2 regions of the Streptomyces sp. NBC_00057 genome follow, and region 1 is predicted to be linked to the other one. Evidence: riboswitches for the same ligand, from Rfam matches in the RefSeq annotation. Region 1 holds a riboswitch; the other holds the start of a gene.
The links. A riboswitch is a leader RNA that binds a small molecule or an ion and turns the genes downstream of it on or off. The one in region 1 is predicted to bind cobalamin.

Region 1 (5,481 bases):
ATCTCCTCGACCGCGTCGAACGCCGCCGCACGGTCGTCCGGGTCGGGCAGATAGGTGTCGAGCAGCGTCAGATAGAACTGGACGTGTACGGCCTCCTCGAAGAGCTGACGGCTCAGGTACAGCCGCGCCTCGGGGGAGTTGATGTGCTTGTACAGCGTCAGCACGAGGTTGTTGGCGACGATCGAGTCACCGGTCGCGAAGAACGCGACGAGCCGGCCGATCATGTGCTGCTCGCCGGGGGACAGCTTGGCGAGGTCGGCGACGTCGGAGTGGAGGTCGACCTCCTCCACCGTCCAGGTGTTCTTGATCGCGTCCCGGTAGCGCTCGTAGAAGTCCGGGTAGCGCATGGGCCGCAGGGTCAGTTCGAAGCCCGGGTCGAGCAGGTTCTTCTCGGAGTTGGTGGAGCTCATTACTGGCAGGCCTCGCAGGACTCGGGGTTTTCGAGGGAGCAGGCGATCGCGTCCGCGTCGGGAGCCTGGGCCTGCTGCACGGGAATGGGAGCGGCGGCCGCGGCCTGGCCGGAGGCCGCGCGGGCGATCCGGGTCGCCGGGCGCGAGCGCAGGTAGTACGTCGTCTTCAGCCCCTGCTTCCAGGCGTACGCGTACATCGAGGAGAGCTTGCCGATCGTCGGCGTCTCCAGGAACAGGTTCAGCGACTGGCTCTGGTCGAGGAACGGCGTACGGGCCGCCGCCATGTCGATCAGACCGCGCTGCGGGATCTCCCACGCCGTGCGGTACAGCGCCCGCACATCCTCCGGGATCCAGGCGAAGCCCTGCACGGAACCGCTCGCCTCGCGCAGTGCCTCACGGGTCCGCGCGTCCCACACGCCGAGCTGCTTCAGCTCATCCACCAGATATGCGTTGACCTGGAGGAACTCACCGCTGAGCGTCTCGCGCTTGAAGAGGTTGGAGACCTGCGGCTCGATGCACTCATACACACCTGCGATCGAGGCGATCGTCGCCGTCGGCGCGATGGCGAGCAGCAGCGAGTTGCGCATTCCGGTCTTCGCGACCCGGGCGCGCAGCGCGTCCCAGCGCTCCGGCCAGTTCAGCTCGGTGTCGTAGTGGTCGGGGTGCAGCACACCGCGCGCGGCACGCGTCTCGGACCAGGCGGGCAGCGGGCCGGAGCGCTCGGCGAGCGCGCAGGACGCCTCGTACGCCGCGAGCATGATCCGCTCGGAGATCTTCGTGGAGAGCGCGCGGGCCTCGGGGGAGTCGAACGGCAGCCGCAGCTGGAAGAAGACGTCCTGCAGACCCATCGCGCCCAGGCCGACGGGGCGCCACTTCGCATTGGACCGGCCGGCCTGCTCGGTCGGGTAGAAGTTGATGTCGACGACCCGGTCGAGGAAGGTCACGGCGGTGCGGACGGTCGCGTCCAGCCGCTCCCAGTCGATGCCACCGTCGGCGACGAACGCACCGAGGTTCACCGAACCCAGGTTGCAGACGGCCGTCTCGCCGTCATCGGTGACTTCGAGGATCTCGGTGCACAGATTCGACGAGTGGACGACGCGGCCCGGCTCGGCGGTCTGGTTCGCGGTCCGGTTGGAGGCGTCCTTGAACGTCATCCAGCCCTGGCCGGTCTGCGCGAGGGTGCGCATCATCCGGCCGTACAACTCACGGGCCGGCATCGACTTGCGGGCCAGCCCCTTGGCCTCGGCTGCGCGGTACGCGGCGTCGAACTCCTCGCCCCACAGGTCGACCAGCTCGGGCACGTCCGCCGGGGAGAACAGCGACCAGTCGCCGTCCGCGTCGACCCGGCGCATGAACTCGTCCGGGATCCAGTGCGCCAGGTTGAGGTTGTGCGTACGCCGCTGGTCCTCACCCGTGTTGTCGCGCAGCTCCAGGAACTCCTCGATGTCCGCGTGCCAGGTCTCCAGGTAGACGGCGGCGGCGCCCTTGCGGCGGCCACCCTGGTTGACCGCGGCGACGGAGGCGTCGAGCGTCTTCAGGAACGGCACGATGCCGTTGGAGTGCCCGTTGGTGCCGCGGATCAGTGAACCGCGGGCGCGGATGCGGGAGTACGAGAGACCGATGCCGCCCGCGTGCTTGGAGAGCCGCGCCACCTGGTGGTAGCGGTCGTAGATCGAGTCGAGCTCGTCGAGCGGGGAGTCCAGCAGATAGCAGGAGGACATCTGCGGATGCCGCGTGCCGGAGTTGAACAGGGTCGGCGAGGACGGCAGGTAGTCGAGCCGGCTCATCAGCCCGTACAGTGCCGCGACTTCGTCCAGGGCGCGCTTCGAGTCGTCCTCGGCGAGCCCGGCCGCGACGCGCAGCATGAAGTGCTGCGGCGTCTCGATGACCTGGCGGGTGTGCGGGTGACGCAGCAGATAGCGGCTGTGCAGGGTCCGCAGCCCGAAGTAACCGAAGCGGTCGTCGGCGCCGTCGGTCAGTGAACGCTCCACCAGCGCGTCGAGCGCGGCCGCGTGCAGCGCGACGAACTCGGCGGTACGGTCCGCGATCAGGCCCTCTCGGTGCCCGACGGCCACCGAGGCGGAGAAGGAGACCACGCCCTGACCCGCCGCCTCGTCCGCGATGGTGCGGGTCAGCAGCCTGGCCGCGAGCCGGGAGTAGGCAGGGTCCTCGGAGATCAGCCCCGCGGCGGCCTCCGTGGCCAGCGAGCGCAACTCTGCCTCGTCCGACCGGGCGTTACGGCCGCGCAGCGCGGCGGCGGCGACGCGACCGGGGTCGGTGTCGGGCAGATCGACGGTGAGGTCGGTCAGGGTCCGCAGCAGTGCGGTCCCCGGTCCGTCGTGTGCGGTTCCCTCGGACTCGGCCGCTTCGGACACGGCGACTGAAGCCGGATCGGCTGGCGCGATGGTCACGTGGTGCTCTCCCTCGCTCGGCTCGGGGCCGGCGGGGAGCGGGGCAGCCGGGCAGAGGCGGGCCCGCGTCGGGCAGCACTCATTGCGGCGTCCACCGGCCCATCCGCGAGGCCCGGACGTCTGGCATCCGGTTCGGTCGAGCCGGATGCGCTGTCGGCAGGTCCTCGGACTTACTTGCGGGTGCACAAAAGTGCACCGAATACACCGTTGCGGGACAGTTCCGGATTCGCACCGGATTTCCCTGCGGCGACAGCGAGCACGAGCATACATGTGGGGGCCGCTGGATGGGACGGCCCCCACATGTTGTGTCGCGCAGTAGAAGTCGAGCCCACAGGACTAGCCGTGAGATCCCCTGTCGGAGCAGGCGGACGGCCCGCCACGCCCCGCTGAAGGGGGCGCGACGGGCCGTCATCCGGCCGTGGGAGCGGTCGTCAGTGGCCGCCGCCCGGGGCCCCCGCCGTGGCCGGCGGGAGCTCCGCCCGGACGCCCGGGTCGCCCGCGTCGGCCGTGTAGTCGGCCGGGGAGGTCTCGTCGGTCCCGGCGGGTGCCTTCACGGCGTTCAGGACGAGGGTGAGCACCACCGTCACCACCACGTTCAGCGCGAACGCGGTCAGACCGATGTAGCCGATCTCGCCGATGCCCGGGATCTCCTTGGACGACCCGCCGAAGTGCGCCTGGGTCGGGCTGGCGACCCCGTACGCGGCCACCGTCCCGTACACCATGCCGACCGCCCAGCCCGCGAGCAGTGCCCAGCGGTGGAACCAGCGGGTGAACAGGCCGCCGACCAGGGCCGGCATCGTCTGGAGGATCCAGATCCCGCCGAGCAGCTGGAAGTTGATCGCGACCGTCTTGTCCATGGTGAGGACAAAGGCGAGCGCGCCGACCTTCACCAGCAGCGACACCAGCTTGGAGACCTTGGTCTCCTGTTCCGGGGTCGCGTCCGGCTTCAGGAAGTCCTTGTAGATGTTGCGGGTGAAGAGGTTCGCCGCGGCGATCGACATGATCGCGGCGGGCACCAGAGCGCCGATGCCGATGGCGGCGAACGCGACCCCCGCGAACCAGTCGGGGAACATGTTCTCGAACAGTTGGGGGATGGCCAACTGCCCGTTGTCCACCTTGATCCCGGCGGCGATCGCCATGAAGCCGAGCAGCGCCAGCAGGCCCAGCATCAGCGAGTACAGCGGCAGGATCGTGGTGTTGCGCCGGATCACATTGCGGCTGCGGCTGGAGAGCGTCGCCGTGATCGAGTGCGGATACATGAAGAGCGCCAGCGCCGAGCCCAGGGCCAGTGTGGCGTAACCCCATTGGCCCGCTTCACCCGGCGCGAGCGCGCCGCGCGGCTTGCCGGTTGCCGGGTTGGTCTGGGAGAACGCATCGCCCGCCTTGGCGAAGATGTCGTCGAAGCCGCCGAGCTTGATCGGGATGTAGATGATCGCCACTACGATGACCAGGTAGATCAGTCCGTCCTTGACGAACGCGATCAGCGCCGGCGCCCGCAGACCGGACGAGTAGGTGTACGCGGCGAGCACCGCGAACGCGATCAGCAGCGGCAGGTCCTTGACGAACCAGTGGGTGTTCTCTCCACCGCCCACGCCCATCACGTCCAGCACGGCCTGGATGCCGACGAGTTGGAGTGCGATGTACGGCATCGTGGCCAGGATGCCCGTGACGGCGACCGCCAGCGAGAGCCCCTTCGAGCCGAAGCGCCCGCGGACGAAGTCCGAGGTGGTCACGTACCCGTGCTTGTGCGAGACCGACCACAGGCGCGGCAGGAAGGTGAAGATCAGCGGGTACACGAGGATCGTGTACGGCACGGCGAAGAAGCCTGCCGCGCCCGCCGCGTAGATCGCCGCGGGAACGGCGACGAAGGTGTACGCGGTGTACAGGTCGCCGCCGAGCAGGAACCAGGTGACCCAGGTGCCGAACGAACGTCCGCCCAGGCCCCATTCGTCGAGGCTGGCGTCGTTCTCGGCCTTCCGCCAGCGCGCCGCCAGGAAGCCCATGACCGTGACGGCCAGGAAGAAGAAGATGAAGACGCCGAGCGCGACGCCGTTCACGCCGTCCTTCATGCCGAAGCACCCCCCTTGCGGGCGCGCTGGTCACGCTGCCACAGCTTGTACGCGATCACCGTGAGTGCGGTGGAGATCAGCACCCAGAGCATCTGGTACCAGTAGAAGAACGGAATGCCGATGAAGGTGGGGTCCACCTTCGCATACGAACTCACCCAGAGCATCGCCACGAACGGCGCGATGAGACAGAGGGCGATGACCACCCGCACGGGTGTGACTGTGGGCGGTTTTCCTTCTGGGTCTGCTGGCATACGGCGACTCCGTCCCCTCGCTGATCACCTGGTGTAATGCGCAGGAAATCTAGGGGAGGCTTCCGGTCACCGTCACCCCCTGTCCGCATTGCGGTCCGGCAACGGTCCCGTGCGCGGGCACGAACGTTCGGAATGTTGTCAAACGTACGACACTTGGTCTGCACCAGGCGTGTCAACGGCCCCCGTGGAGTGGTGGATTCCACGGGGGCCGCGACGGTCGCACCCAGGAGTGCGGTGGCCGGAATCAGTCGGCCGACGCACCCGGACTTCAGTCCGTCGGCCGCTTCAGGCGCGCCACGAACTTGTACCGGTCGCCCCGGTAGACCGAGCGCACCCACTC
Region 2 (5,481 bases), 3.2 Mb from region 1:
CGCTCAGCGTGCCGCCGGTGAAGTGCGGTACGAGACCGGACACGGCGCCCAGCAGCGTCGACTTGCCGACCCCGGACGGGCCGACGAGCAGTACCAACTCGCCCTCGGGAATGGTCAGATCGACCCCGCAGAGGGTGGGGCGCTCCGTCCCCTCGTACTGCACCGAGACGTGCTCGAACCGGATCACTGGCTCTCCTTGGAGTTCGGGGCGCCCACCGGAGGCGGCACGGGCGCCACCACCGCGGGCAGCAGCCCGATCAGCACCGCCGCCGCGGGCCACAACGGAAGCACCGGTGCGACCAGTGGCACGACCCCGGGGTGCAGCGCCTCCCCGTCGACACCGCCTGCCCAGATCATCGCCACGGCCACCGCGACCCCCGAACCCGCCACCAGCCAGGCCCGCACACCCCACCGGTCGGGCCGGTAGCGGGTACGGACCGAGCGGGCCCCGCCGAGCCGCAGTCCGGCCATCGCGGCGACGAGCCCGGCGATCAGCAGCGGCAGGCCGTACACCGCACCCTGCGCGGCCAGCAGACCGTACGTACCCGCGCACACCCCGAGCAGCCCACCGAGCGTGAGGACGTTCGTGGTGTGCCGGACGACGGGCGGGACCTGGGCGGTGCGCCCGTATCCGCGCGCGTCCATCGAGGCCGCCACCGCGACCGACCGCTCCAACGCGCCCTCCAGGACCGGCAGTCCTATCTGGAGGACCGCCTTGATGCCGCCGGTCGGACGGCCCCGCAGTCGCCGTGCGGTGCGCAGCCGCACCACATCGGCGACCATGTTCGGCGCGAACGTCATCGCGACGACGACGGCGACCCCCGCCTCGTACAGCGCACCCGGCAGCGACTTCAACAGCCGGGCCGGGTTGGCGAGCGAGTTCGCCGCACCGACGCAGATCAGCAGGGTGGCCAGCTTCGCCCCGTCGTACAGCGCGAAGACCAGCTGCTCGGCGGTGACTTGGCCACCGATCCTGACGCCCTTCGCCCAGTCGGGCAGCGGCACTTCGGGGAGTGTGAACAACGGATGCGTACCGGGGATCGGCGAACCGAGGAAGATGGAGAAGACCAGCCGTACGCCGACGACGAACAGCCCGATCTTGATGAACGCCCCGTACGAACGGGCCCATGGCGCGTCCGTGCGGCGCGCCGCGACGACGTAACCCGCAACCCCGACCAGCAGCCCGAGCAGCAGCGGATTGGTGGTCCGGGAGGCGGCGGTGGCGAGGCCGAGCGCCCACACCCACCAGGCCCCGGCGGGCAGGGCGTTGCTCCGGGTCGCCCCGGGGGCGCGCAGCGGGCGGCGCAGCCGGACCGGGCCGGTGGTCGAGGCGGTCATCCGCGGCGGCGGCGGGCCTGCACGACTGCGGCTATGCCGAGGAGGAGAACGGCGCCGACCCCGACCAGCACCCCGGCGGACGGTCCGCCTCCGGAGCCGCCGGAGTCCCCCGAGCCGTCGGCGGCGGAATCGGCCGGGGACGCGGATGCGGACGCGGCAGGCGCCTCGTGCCCGTTGCCCGACACCTGTTCGCCGCAGCCCGAGTCCGGATAGCCGGATATGGCACAGAGCAGCGCGTCGCTGCTGTAGCGCAGCGGTTTGGCCACCGAGGCGAGCGCCTCCGCGGTGCTCGCGTCCGGGGCGACCTGCGCGCACGCGGTACGCAGCGCGGGCGGAGTCTCGCCGGCCGGGGCGTCCGCCGCCGTGCCCGGGTCGATGACCAGCGCGACCCGCTTGGTGCCGTCCTCGGCCGGGGTGTCCGCGCAGATCTTCGCGAAGCCGGGGGAGTGGCGCGGCTTCGCCGAGTCCTGGGAGTCCTCGCTCACCGAGAACCGGAAGCCCTGCACCGCGCCGTCGTCCGGCCGGACCAGGGACGGGCCCTGGGTGGCGTACGTCCAGCCGGTGCCGGAGCCCTCCCAGAACGACCAGTACCGGTACCCGGCCGCCTGGGCCGTCCCCGCGCCGAGCACGGCCAGGACGGCGCCCACCACCAGGAGAGCGGCGGCCCTTCCCGCCCGCCTCACAGCTGCTGGTTCTTCCGGCGGCCGCTGATCAGGAAGCCGGCGCCCGCACCGACGACGAGGCCGATGCCGACGTACCACCACACGCCGCCGATCACGTCGTCCCCGCTGTGGACCTGGTCCTTCTCCGTGGCCACGTACCCGGTGTCGGCGGACGGGTCGGGCGTCGTGATGGCCGCGGGGGCGGGACCGGTCGCGTTCAGCTTGTCGACCAGGTTGACGCCGCCGAAGTCGCGGGCGTCCGCGCCGGTCGCGTGCGCGGCGAGGGTGAGCTGCGCGTAGGCGGCGGGACCGTTCTGCTCGGCCCAGGCCGCGGAGTTCTTCTTCAGCCAGGCCACGGCCTTGGCCGCCTTGTCCTGGTGGCCCGCGGCCGACAGCGCGACGACCGCGTCCGCGGTGTTGCCGAAGTCGGGCTGCGGGGTGGAGTCGGTGGCGCCGGGCATCGGCGCCAGGTCGAGATGACCGTTGGTCGCGAGGGCGCCCGCGAGGAAGTGGGCGCCGTTCTGGGCTGCCTGCTCGGGTGTGAGCTCCGATCCCGGGTGGCAGCTGGGCGCCTTGACCGCGGCGTTGTCCCCGACGGCCAGGCCCTTGCCCATCGTGCCGAGCACGGCGGCCGCGGTGGCGTCCGCGTTGGCGGCGAGCTTCCCCTTCTTGTCGGGCTGGTAGGCGAAGGCGCCGCCGTCCTTGCCGCCGCACGGGATCGCGAGATCGATCAGTGCGTCGTAGGGGGTCTTGCCGCCCGGGGTCGTGATGTCCGCGATCCGCTGGCCCTGCCGGGCGAGGGCGCCGATCACCAGCGAGGTGGAGTTCGCGTCACTGGGGCTGCCCGCGGTGTAGCCCCAGCCGCCGTCCTCGTTCTGTACGGACTTCAGCCAGCGCACCGAGTTGTTCACGATGTCCCGGTGCCCGCCCACCTCGACGAGCGCCTGGACGGCGGCTGCGGTGGCATTGGTGTCCAGCACGGTCTTCTCGGTGCACGGCTGGGAGACATCGGGCCGGTACGAGGCGTAGGCGCCGTTGCCGCACTGCTGGGCGATCAGCCAGTCCACCGACTTCGTGGCGGGCGTGACGCCCTCGACCCGCTGGGCGAGGAAGGCCAGCGACTGCCGCCAGACACCGTCGTACGTGGGGTCCTTCGTCCCGTACAGCCCGGAAGGCAGTGCGACGGACGGCGAGGGTGACGGGGACGGCGCTGCGACCGCGACCGGGGCAGCGGCCGCACAGAGCACGGTGGCGGTGGCGGCGAGCATTGCTGCGCTGCGGCGTACGGTCATGGCGGGCGGGGCCTCTCCTGCGGGGGGAACCGGGCACAGGCACGCTCACGCACCAGGCTCCGGCTCCGTATACCTCGACGGTGCCGACCACCGGGGTTCCGGTGGTGCGAGCCGGTCACGACCGCGGACAGGGCATTCCGACTCACCGTCTCCTACGACGGTTCACGGCTGCGTGGTCAGTGCCGGATTTGCACCGGCTTCCCCCTGAACGGGCATGATGACGACTCGCACACTCTACCGGGACGCGGATTTCCCGGACCGGGGTGGGGAGGAGAGGCGGGGCAGCAGGCCGGCCCCTGATGATCGCCGGTGCGGCGGATGCCTGGCAGCGCAGCGGCGCTCGACCTGGTTGTCGGTCAGGACGGCCGCCTCGCGGTACAGAGTCGTCGCACCGGCCGCGTCGCCGGTCATCTGCACCAGGTGGGCGCGCGTGGCGCGTTCCCGTTGCCGGGTGAGAGGGTCCTGATCCAGTCCGTGGCGCCGGTTGAGGTCGTCGAGCAGCGCCAGCCCTCGGGCCGGTCCGTAGGCTTGGGCGACGGCGACCACCCGGCTCAGCCGCACCGGCGCGGTCGGGGTGAGCCGTTCCAGCCACAGGTACAGCATCGCGATCTGCGGCCAGTCCGTTTGTTCCGGCGTCGTGGCCGCCGCGTGCAGGGACGCGATCGCCGCCTGCAACTGGTACGGGCCCGTCTCGCGCCGGTTCCAGACGCCGTCGATCAGCTGGGTGCCCTCGCGGATGAGATCGCGATTCCACCGCGTGCGGTCCTGTTCGTCCAGCGGCACCAGCCCGCCGTCGTCGCCGGTGCGGGCCGCGCGCCGCGACTCGGTGAGCAACATCAGTGCCAGCAGGCCGGTCGCCTCGGCGCCATCCGGTACGGCGTCTCTGAGCATCCGGGTCAGCCGGATCGCCTCACCAGTCAGGTCGATGCGGGCGAGTTCGTCACCGGTGGAGGCCGTGTAGCCCTCGTTGAAGATGAGATAGAGCACCCGCATGACGGCGGTCGTCCGGCTGTGCCGGTCGGCGGCGGTCGGTGGGGTGAAGCGGGCCCCGGCGCGGGCCAGCCGCTGTTTGGCGCGGCTGATTCGGGTACCCATGGTGGTCTCGGTCGTTCCGTAGGCGTGCGCGATCTCGGCTGTCGTCAGGCCGCCGACCGCGCAGCGTGAGCGCCACCTGGGAGACCGGGCTCAGCGCGGGGTGGCAGCAGAGCAGCAGCAGGGTGAGGCCGTCGTCACTCTCCTGCGCAGGGCCCGCCCGGCGGGTCGGTTCCTGCATGGCCAGTTCGGCCATGCCCACTTCCTGCTCGCGCCGGCGCCGCGCCTGCTCGGAGCGGAGCAGAAAAGGGTTCTCGCGGCTACCTCGGAGTCGCCGGCCCGTTCTCGACACTTCTGTGCATGTGATGTGGATCACGCCGAGGGGGTGTCGAGAACCCGGACCCGGCCACGAGGTAACCAGCGGAACCCACCAAGGAGGACGAGATGTCTGAGACCAACCATCCGAGCGCCGAACTGAAGGCCCTGGACCGCCTGGTCGGCACCTGGGCGGTGACCGGCGGAGCCGAGGGAACCGTGCGGTACGAGTGGATGCCCGGCCGGTTCCTCCTGGAAGGTCGTTCTTTCTTGCCACCTGCGCCTGTTTCGCGTGGCGGGTGGACCTCAGCTCTTGACGGCCTCTGCGATCTGTAGGGCGGCCTGGGCGGGCGTGAGGTGCGTGGTGTCGACGACCTCGGCCTCGCCGTGCAGCCAGGTGCGGGCCGCCTCGGCGTAGGGCTCAAGGTGTTCGAGACGGAATGGGGAGGGGCCCATAAGAGTGTCCCTCTCGATGCGCCCGCGGAGGGTGTCTTGGTCGGCGTGGAGGACGAAGTGTCGTACCGGGATGGCATGTTGGGCGAGGCCCGTGCTGATCTCGCGCCAGTACTGCTCGACCAGGACAGTCATGGGGATCACCAGAGTGCCGCCGGTGTAGTCGAGTACGTGGCGGGCGGTCTCGACGACGAGCGGCCGCCACGGCGGCCAGTGCTGGAAGTTGCCCGTCCAGGGCAGCGCTGGCGTGATGTCCATGAGTGTCTCGCCGACCTTCTCGGCGTCGAACACCCGTGAATCCGGGATCAGTTGCTGCACGAGTGCACTGGTCGTCGTCTTGCCTGCGCCATGGGTGCCGTTGAGCCATACGATCATGGGACCCGACGCTA

Region 2: linked by a shared signal. The riboswitch ahead of OG953_RS30070 (prenyltransferase/squalene oxidase repeat-containing protein) and the one ahead of OG953_RS14785 (ribonucleoside-diphosphate reductase subunit alpha) in region 1 are both predicted to bind cobalamin.

What each region holds. Positions count from the first base shown of each region.
Region 1 is NZ_CP108256.1:3,213,952-3,219,432, reverse strand. Features, by position in the region: gene OG953_RS14790 (ribonucleotide-diphosphate reductase subunit beta) at 1-410, opposite strand, end outside; gene OG953_RS14785 (ribonucleoside-diphosphate reductase subunit alpha) at 410-2,821, opposite strand; cobalamin riboswitch at 2,959-3,100, opposite strand; gene mctP (monocarboxylate uptake permease MctP) at 3,253-4,890, opposite strand; gene OG953_RS14775 (DUF3311 domain-containing protein) at 4,887-5,141, opposite strand; gene OG953_RS14770 (GntR family transcriptional regulator) at 5,410-5,481, opposite strand, start outside.
Region 2 is NZ_CP108256.1:6,394,164-6,399,644, forward strand. Features, by position in the region: gene OG953_RS30055 (ABC transporter ATP-binding protein) at 1-187, opposite strand, end outside; gene OG953_RS30060 (energy-coupling factor transporter transmembrane component T) at 184-1,338, opposite strand; gene OG953_RS30065 (SCO2322 family protein) at 1,335-2,021, opposite strand; gene OG953_RS30070 (prenyltransferase/squalene oxidase repeat-containing protein) at 2,018-3,292, opposite strand; cobalamin riboswitch at 3,401-3,536, opposite strand; gene OG953_RS30075 (RNA polymerase sigma factor) at 3,527-4,387, opposite strand; gene OG953_RS30080 (hypothetical protein) at 4,769-4,975, shown strand; gene OG953_RS30085 (ATP-binding protein) at 4,946-5,467, opposite strand.